Linked DNA regions of Spirosoma rhododendri. The protein of the gene in region 1 interacts with the protein of each later gene in a pairwise test. Links are inferred from orthologs where the notes say so. Each region holds a gene or a part of one and is shown on either strand. Other genes may lie near its edges.

Region 1 (4,433 bases):
CGGTCAATCTGGATGTGAAGTTTCAAAAGCTGAAGTTATTTTATACGAATATTCTACCCGCAAAAGGCTGGGATGCTTACCACCGGGTGAATGTTCAGTACCGAAATCAAATAGTGTGCGAATGATGGCGACGAGCGTTGGAGAGAGTGTCGTAGTGGGTCTGGATATCGGCAGTACGAAAGTATGTGCCGTAGCCGGACGATTGGTACGCAACAATAAAAATCAGGAGACACTGGAAGTATTGGGCGTCGGTCGGACGCGTATGAATGATGGTGTTGCGAAAGGATCGGTTGTAAACGTCAACAACGCCGTTAGTGCCATTCATCAGGTCATCGACGAGGTAGCCAGTCAGATCAACATGCCGATCGACCGGGTAAACGTAAGTTTCAACGGGTCGCACGTGGTGTCGGTTAAGTCGACGGGTAATATCACCCGCTCATCAGCTGGCGACGAAATTCAGAAGGAAGATATCGATCACCTGCTGAACGATATGTACCGCACCGCTATTCCGGCCGATAAGGAAATTATCCACGTACTACCGATGGATTTTACGGTCGATAGTGAGGTGAACATCGATCAGCCCGTTGGGCGGAATGGGGTTAAGTTGGGCGCTGACTTTCAGATTATTACCGCTCAGGCTAATGCCGCCCGGAACGTGCGGAAGTGCGTTGTGCGCAATGAACTGACGCTCGATACAATGATGCTGTCGGTGCTGGCGTCGGGATTGTCGGTACTGACGGAAGAAGAGAAGTACGCAGGTGTTGCCCTGATCGATATCGGCGGAGGCACAACCCAAATGGCCATCTACTACCGCAATGTGCTGCGGCACGTAGCGGTGTTCCCGTGGGCGGGAAACAGCCTGACGTCTGATATTCAGCTTGGTTGCAAAATCATGCCCGAGCAGGCCGAACAGCTTAAGAAGAAATTTGGTAGTGCAGTACCCGCCGATTTCAACCTGAATCAGGTTGTGGCGGTGCCGGGATTGAGCAATAAAAAGCCCAAAGACGTACTAATCAAGAACGTCGCGATCATCATTGAAGATCGGCTTCGCGAAATTGCGGCTATGGTACAGGCCGAAATTCTGCGGTCGGGCTACGAAGGAAAGCTGCTGGGCGGACTGGTACTAACGGGCGGTACGGCCATGATTTCGGGTATAGAGCCGATCTTCGGCCGCGTAACCGGTGCCGAAGAGGTGCGTGTGGGCTACCCTGAACACCTGGAGCCCAACGGTCGGGCCGACCTCGTGGGTGATCCGGCCTACGCTACGGCGGTCGGGCTGGTGTGGGCGGGGTACAAAACGCTCGACCGGCGCATCTCATTTATCAGCGATCCCGTCCGGGCCAAGTACAACGAACGCCCCACTGTTGAGCGACGCCCGACACCGGAGCCAGTTGTTGAAAAACCCGAGCAAATGCTGCCACCCGAGCCCGAGCGGCCGCAGGGAGAGGGGTTCTTCGATCGGCTTTTGAAGACGCTGTTTCCACCGAAAGGCAGCCCTACCGATACCTACGAATAAAACTGGATGCTGAACAAGCACCGATTTTGCATAGTTTTTGTCCAACATACCTAAGACACTACAGAACCGCCACATGGTGACACAAGGCTATAGATTTGCAACGGAAGAAAAAAGCCAACACATCATTAAGGTGATTGGCGTCGGGGGCATGGGGGGAAATGCCGTCAAGCACATGTATGAGATGGGCATGAAAGACGTGGATTTCGCCGTGTGCAATACCGATCGTCAGGCATTGATGAGTAACCCCGTGGAGGATCGGTTGCAACTTGGCGATGGGCTGGGCGCTGGTACAGAAGCAAAGGCCGGTGAGGAAGCGGCCCGCGCCAATATCGAAGAAATTCGCAAGATGCTGGCATCACCGACCCGGATGGTCTTTATCACGGCCGGTATGGGTGGTGGTACGGGCACCGGTGCGGCTCCGGTCGTTGCTGAAATAGCCAAAGAAATGGGTATGCTGACGGTCGCTGTCGTAACGGCACCGTACTGGTACGAAGGCGTCGAGAAAAAAGAACAGGCGCTGGAGGGTATCGAAAAGCTTAAGAAGAGCTGTGATACGGTACTCGTTGTGCTGAACGATAAACTATCGGAGTTGTACAGTAACCTGACTTGGCGTCAGGCGTACGCGCACGCCGACGATGTACTGGCCAATGCCGTAAAAAGTATCGCCGAAATCATCACGACGCAGGGCGACATCAACTCGGACTTTGCCGACGTCAAGAAAGTACTTGAGCGCGCTGGTCAGTCGGTGATGGGATCGGCGGAAGCATCCGGCGAAGACCGGGCCGTAAAAGCAATCGAAGCGGCTCTGAACTCGCCCCTGCTCAACGACCACGATATTCGGGGAGCGCAGCGCCTGCTGCTCACGATTTCGTCGAGCGAAGAAAATTCGATGTTCGTCTGGGAGCAAACGGCCATCAACCAGCACGTTTCCGACCGGATTCAGGCGCAGGCCCGAATGATGAAAGTGGGTGCTATCACCGACAATTCACTGGGCGATAAACTGCGGGTTACGATTATTGCCGCTGGTTTCGGGCCAACGACTGACCTGGGTGAAATTCTGAAAGGAACGCCCGGCGACCTGCGCGATCCCGAGCCGGAAGTGGCAATCGTGGAAGAGGAGCCGCTTGTGGAAGAGCCGACGGCCGAAGCAGAAGAAGAGTCGACCGTCGAAGAAAAACGGGAGCCGGTTAGTGTGTACGATGATGAGCCCGAGCCGGTATCGCTGCGTGGGAGCCGTGATCGGGTACCAACCGACCGTACTGGCGACTCGCTCGGCGTGGGTGAAAGTAACAAGCATCTGCTTTCCGATGATGGCCGGCACTCAATTTCGGAGGAACCCGCTGATCGATCAGACGATGCCGAACTGATTCGTAAGACCATTGAAGCCTTCATGCGGGGACCGGTGATGGACATGGAACGGCCTACTTTCGAGCGTAATCATCACATTCTGTACGAAAGACCGTCGCTGCCCGACGACGAGTTTGTCAGATCAAATCTGAACAGCGTCCGGCACGATTAACAGCCGCAGTAGATATGCCAAAAGGGGCTTCCGGTCAGGAAGCCCCTTTTTTGATTGTCAGCATCAGGTTATCGGTAGATCAACAGCTTGTGGGCTTGGGCTTGCCAAACCGGTCGGGATTCTTTGTACCTTTGTCGCTTATTTATGCTGACCGCCTGTAGCGAGTCTGTTAACTGTTACTGTTGCTATGTCCTGGTTCGTCCGAAAAGATAAAGGAATTCAAACCCCCACCGAACTGAAACGGGAAGCCCCCGACGGGTTGTGGTACCAGTGCCCAAACTGCAAAAAAGCCATGCAGACGCGGGAGCACAAACTCAACGCGTATACCTGCATTCACTGCAACTACCACGAGAAAGTTGGGTCGGAAGCGTATTTCTCCATCCTGTTCGACGATAATGACTTCGTTGAACTCGATGCGACGATGATATCGGGTGATCCGCTCAATTTCGTCGACACGAAAGCCTACCCCGACCGTATCCGGGCAACGATCGCCAAGACAGGCCTGCGCGACGCCGTTCGGACGGCCTACGGACCGATGAATGGCGAAATCGTGACAATGGCTGTGATGGACTTTTCGTTTATCGGCGGGTCAATGGGGTCGGTCGTTGGGGAAAAGATAGCCCGCGCCATCGACCAGGCTATTAAAAACCGGACACCTTTTCTGATGATATCCCGGTCAGGCGGAGCCCGGATGATGGAAGCGGGTTTTTCGTTGATGCAAATGGCAAAGACGTCGGCCAAACTGGCGCTGCTGTCGAACGAAAAACTGCCTTACGTGTCGCTGCTGACCGACCCGACAACGGGTGGCGTTACGGCGTCGTATGCCATGCTGGGCGACTTCAACATCGCGGAACCTGAGGCACTAATTGGCTTTGCTGGGCCACGGGTTATCCGCGAAACCATCGGTAAAGATCTGCCCAAAGGCTTTCAGAGCGCTGAATTTGTGCTTGAACATGGATTTCTGGATTTCATCGTCGACCGCAAAGACCTGAAAGACCGGCTATCGACGCTGTTCAGCATGCTGAAATAAAAAGAAGATCGAATAGATAAAGGCCGGGCAACCGGCCTTTACTTTTTAACAACTTTCTCCATCAGAATACGACCGGCTATCTCGGCCCGGATCAGGTAGGTACCGGCTGACAGACTTCCCATGCCGATAACCTGCTCGTGCCGACGAACGGCGGTGCGGGAGCCAAGTCGGTGTATTTGCCGCCCACTGGTGTCGAACAGCTGCACAACCATGACGGATGGGGTGTTGCTCTGCACGACCACCTGCAAATTTTCTTCGACTGGATTGGGAAACACGCTGAGCTGCATGGATGCGTCGCGCAGTTCTTCCACCGCTGTTACGATGCCAGCCGTCGAAGCCGGTTCGTAGGCCGGGATGGTAACGGGCGT
Region 2 (3,639 bases), 340 kb from region 1 along the record:
AGGTTTACGGTTTTCAGTGTACGGTTTACGGCCACCGGCTGTACCGAATTTTCACCGTAAACCGTATACTGAAAACCGTAAACCCTTTAGATCAGCCAACGGAAGACAGTGTAGAGGGTGAAGGAGAGCAGGATCGAGACGGGGAGCGTCAGGACCCAGGCGAGGGCAATGTTGCGGACGGTACCGAATTGCAGGTTTTTAACACCCTTGTTAGCAACCATACTACCCGCAATACCCGACGACAGGATGTGGGTAGTACTGACGGGCAGGTGCCGCCACGACGACAGCGCGATCATCAGCGCAGCGACCAGCTCGGCAGATGCGCCCTGTGCGTAGGTCAGGTGCTGCTTACCAATTTTCTCGCCCACCGTCACTACGATCCGGCGCCAGCCGATCATCGTACCCAGACCCAGCGACAGCGCCACCATAAAGATTACCCACAAAGGAGCGTAGTCAGTAAAGCGACGAATGCCCTTTTCTTCGCCCAGACTGTCGCGCAGCATTTTCATCTGATTCGGGCTTAGATTGGCGCCCTCATCAACCGAGATCTTGCTCATGTGGCTGTTGATCAGCAACAGATCGCGCCGAACGTTGAGCCGTTTTTCCTTCGAAATCTGGTTGTTGGTCGTTTGTGAACTGGCAACGAGTGTTCTCAGATTAGCCAGCTCCTGCTTCGTCTCCGCCAGCCTTTCCCGGTTTACCGACGATAGCTGAGCAGGGTTCAGTGCGGCAATTGTCTGTTCGATACCGGTGATATTGCTTTGCAGCAGTTTGGGATCAATGTTGGGATTGACGGCGAATTGAAACGGTACGATACCGATCAGAATCAGCATAATCAGGCCCACACCCTTCTGACCGTCGTTGCTGCCGTGGAAGAAGCTAACCAGCGAACAGGTAGCAACCAGAATACCCCGAATCCAGGACGGTGGCGGGGTGTTTTTCTTCGGCTCTTTGAACAGCTGATCTTTCGTTTCTTCCGGTACGATCTTGCGGATCAGAAACATCAGCACAATAACTAGGCTGAAACCCAGCAGGGGCGACAGCAGTAATGCCTCACCCGTTTCGATGGCTTTCTCCCAGTTGACAGCTGAACCGCCTTCCGTATTTTCCGGCATGGTCGAGAACGCTAGGCCGACGCCCAAAATAGAACCGATGAGTGTGTGTGAGCTGGAACTAGGCAGGCCAAAGTACCACGTACCGACGTTCCAGATAATGGCGCTAAGCAGCAGGGCCATGACCATTGCAACGCTGTGATATACGTTCTGATCGACCAGCAGTTCGACGGGCAGCAGGTTGACAATACCCATCGCGACGCCGATACCGCCCAGCAGTACCCCGGCAAAGTTGCAGATACCCGACCAGACGACGGCCACGGTTGGCTTCAGCGAATTAGTGTAAATAACGGTGGCTACAGCGTTGGCCGTGTCGTGAAACCCGTTGACGAATTCAAACGCGCAGGCAGCAAAAAGACTGATGAAGAGGAGGATAAAAACGTCCGTTTCTAATCCAAACATTGGGTGGGTGAGCTTCGTGTAACAGCCAACAACGAATTCGTCGGCTTAGATGCCGCAAAAGTACGGCAAACGAAGGAGAGCGATATTACCCCAATATTAAGTACTGACGCAATGTGTTACGGCTCTTGTACTTACAGCAAAGGCACGTAACGTTTTATTGATCCGTCGATTCGGTAAAGGCACCCGGCGCGTTAGAGCGACCAGCTCAGACAGTCTGTTTTACGGTGCCCTTCTCTTTACCTGCCAGTTGACCACAGGCCGCGTCGATATCCTTACCCCGGCTCCGGCGAACGTTTACAATCACACCCTTACTATCCAGATAACCGGCGAATTTATCGAGCGTCTGGGGGTCCGTACTTTTGAAATTGGCTTCGGCGATCGGGTTGTATTCGATGATGTTCACCTTCGCCGGTACGCGCTTCGTAAACCGCCACAGTTCCTGCGCGTCCTGTAGCGTGTCGTTGAAATTGTAGAACAGGATGTACTCGAACGTGATGCGGGTGCCGGTTTTCTGGTAGAAATAACTCAGCGCGTCGCCCAATGCTTCCAGCGTATTGCTTTCGTTGATGGGCATAATGGTGTCGCGCTTGGTGTCGTTGGCTGCGTGCAGCGACAGGGCCAGATTGAATTTCACCTGATCATCACCCAGCTGCCGGATCATCTTGGCAATACCCGCCGTCGACACCGTAATTCGCTTCGGCGACATGCCCAGCCCCGTCGGCGAGGTAATCCGGTCGACGGATTCCAGCACGTTTTTGTAGTTGAGCAGTGGCTCGCCCATGCCCATATATACGATGTTCGACAGCGGCACGTCGTAATTCTGTTTGGCCTGTCGATCGATCGCTACTACCTGATCGTAGATCTCGGCGGCATCGAGGTTTCGCTTGCGGTCCATGTAGCCCGTAGCGCAGAACTTACACGTCAGCGAGCATCCTACCTGACTCGACACGCAGGCGGTCATGCGATCCTGGTCGTCGTGGCGCAGCGCCGGTATCAACACACCCTCAACCAGATTTCCATCGTACAGCTGAAACGACGATTTGATCGTACCGTCGTTGCTGCGCTGCTCCTGATGCACCGACAGGGACCGAATCTCGAAATGCTCAGCTAGCAGCGCGCGCGTCTGCACCGACAGATTGCTCATCTGCTCAAACGACTGCGCTGACTTTTTCCAGAGCCACTCGTGAATCTGTTTGGCCCGAAATCCCTGCTCGCCATGCTGCTTAAGCCAGTCAGTCAGTTGCGGTACGGTTTGCTTGCGAATATCCTGTTTCATGTGTTAAAGAGCGAAAGAGTGAGAGAGCGAAAGAGTGATTGCGCTGGATAATCGCTCTTTCACTCTTCTGCTCTTTCGCTCTTTATATTTTCTGCCTTCCACTTTTTCCCGGCGTCGAGGCCCTTTGGTACCCATACGGCGGCCCGTTCCATGACGAGGGGGGCAATTGGCCGGACGTACGGGTAAAGCAACGCACCGTCGACGTGGCGGGGCGGAAGTTTTACGTTCATATAGCTTAACAGCCAGAGGATCACACTAATTCCAAACAGCCACGTAAAGAAGCCAACTGCGGCCCCGGCTACGCTGTCGAACGTGCCCAGTACCGAAAACTTGATCGACCGACGCAGCGCAAAGCCCATCTGATTGACCATATACACGGTAGGAAAGAAGATGACGGAGAAACCCAGCCACGGCAGCAGTCGCCGGGCCATTTCACGGCTGATATACGGGCTGAGTAGTTCGATACCAAACGCCAGAAACTTGAACCCGACAATCATGGCCACGATAAACGCAATAACGGCCACGACCTCCACCAGCAACCCTTTCCGATAGCCGTTGAACACACCCCACGCGAGGGGAATCAGCATTAGTAGGTCGAGCGTTGTCAACTGTCAAAGAGTGAAAGAGCGAAAGAGCGAAAGAGTGACTTCCAGCGCATTCGCTCTTTCACTCTTTCATTCTTTCGCTCTTTAATTTAAAAGACTTTTTACGGCCGCAGAGATCGCCTTACCATCGGCCTGACCGGCCAGCTCTTTCGTGGCAGCGCCCATCACCTTACCCATATCCGACGGGGCCGACGCACCGACGCGGGTGATAATGGCCTGTAATTTGGCCTTCAGCTCGTCTTCC

The links.
Region 2: the proteins of ftsZ (region 1) and rlmN interact in binary tests that used the Escherichia coli proteins (3 or more experiments, as listed by UniProt). The link is inferred for Spirosoma rhododendri from one-to-one orthologs.

The regions. Positions count from the first base shown.
Region 1 is NZ_CP051677.1:2,222,419-2,226,851, forward strand. Bases 891-3,812 are described here. They hold ftsZ (cell division protein FtsZ), read left to right. Parts: upstream 891-1,589; coding sequence 1,590-3,035; downstream 3,036-3,812. Other genes in these bases: ftsA (cell division protein FtsA), read left to right, coding at 891-1,516; accD (acetyl-CoA carboxylase, carboxyltransferase subunit beta), read left to right, coding at 3,223-3,812. In the rest of the region: HH216_RS09385 (cell division protein FtsQ/DivIB), read left to right, coding at 1-125; more of ftsA, read left to right, coding at 125-890; more of accD, read left to right, coding at 3,813-4,065; HH216_RS09405 (T9SS type A sorting domain-containing protein), read right to left, coding at 4,104-4,433. UniProt on the Escherichia coli protein: Essential cell division protein that forms a contractile ring structure (Z ring) at the future cell division site. The regulation of the ring assembly controls the timing and the location of cell division.
Region 2 is NZ_CP051677.1:1,881,752-1,885,390, reverse strand. What follows is about bases 756-3,639. They hold rlmN (23S rRNA (adenine(2503)-C(2))-methyltransferase RlmN), read right to left. Parts: upstream 2,791-3,639; coding sequence 1,720-2,790; downstream 756-1,719. Other genes in these bases: HH216_RS07770 (GatB/YqeY domain-containing protein), read right to left, coding at 3,480-3,639; HH216_RS07775 (CvpA family protein), read right to left, coding at 2,850-3,377; HH216_RS07785 (inorganic phosphate transporter), read right to left, coding at 756-1,514. Also shown: more of HH216_RS07785, read right to left, coding at 87-755.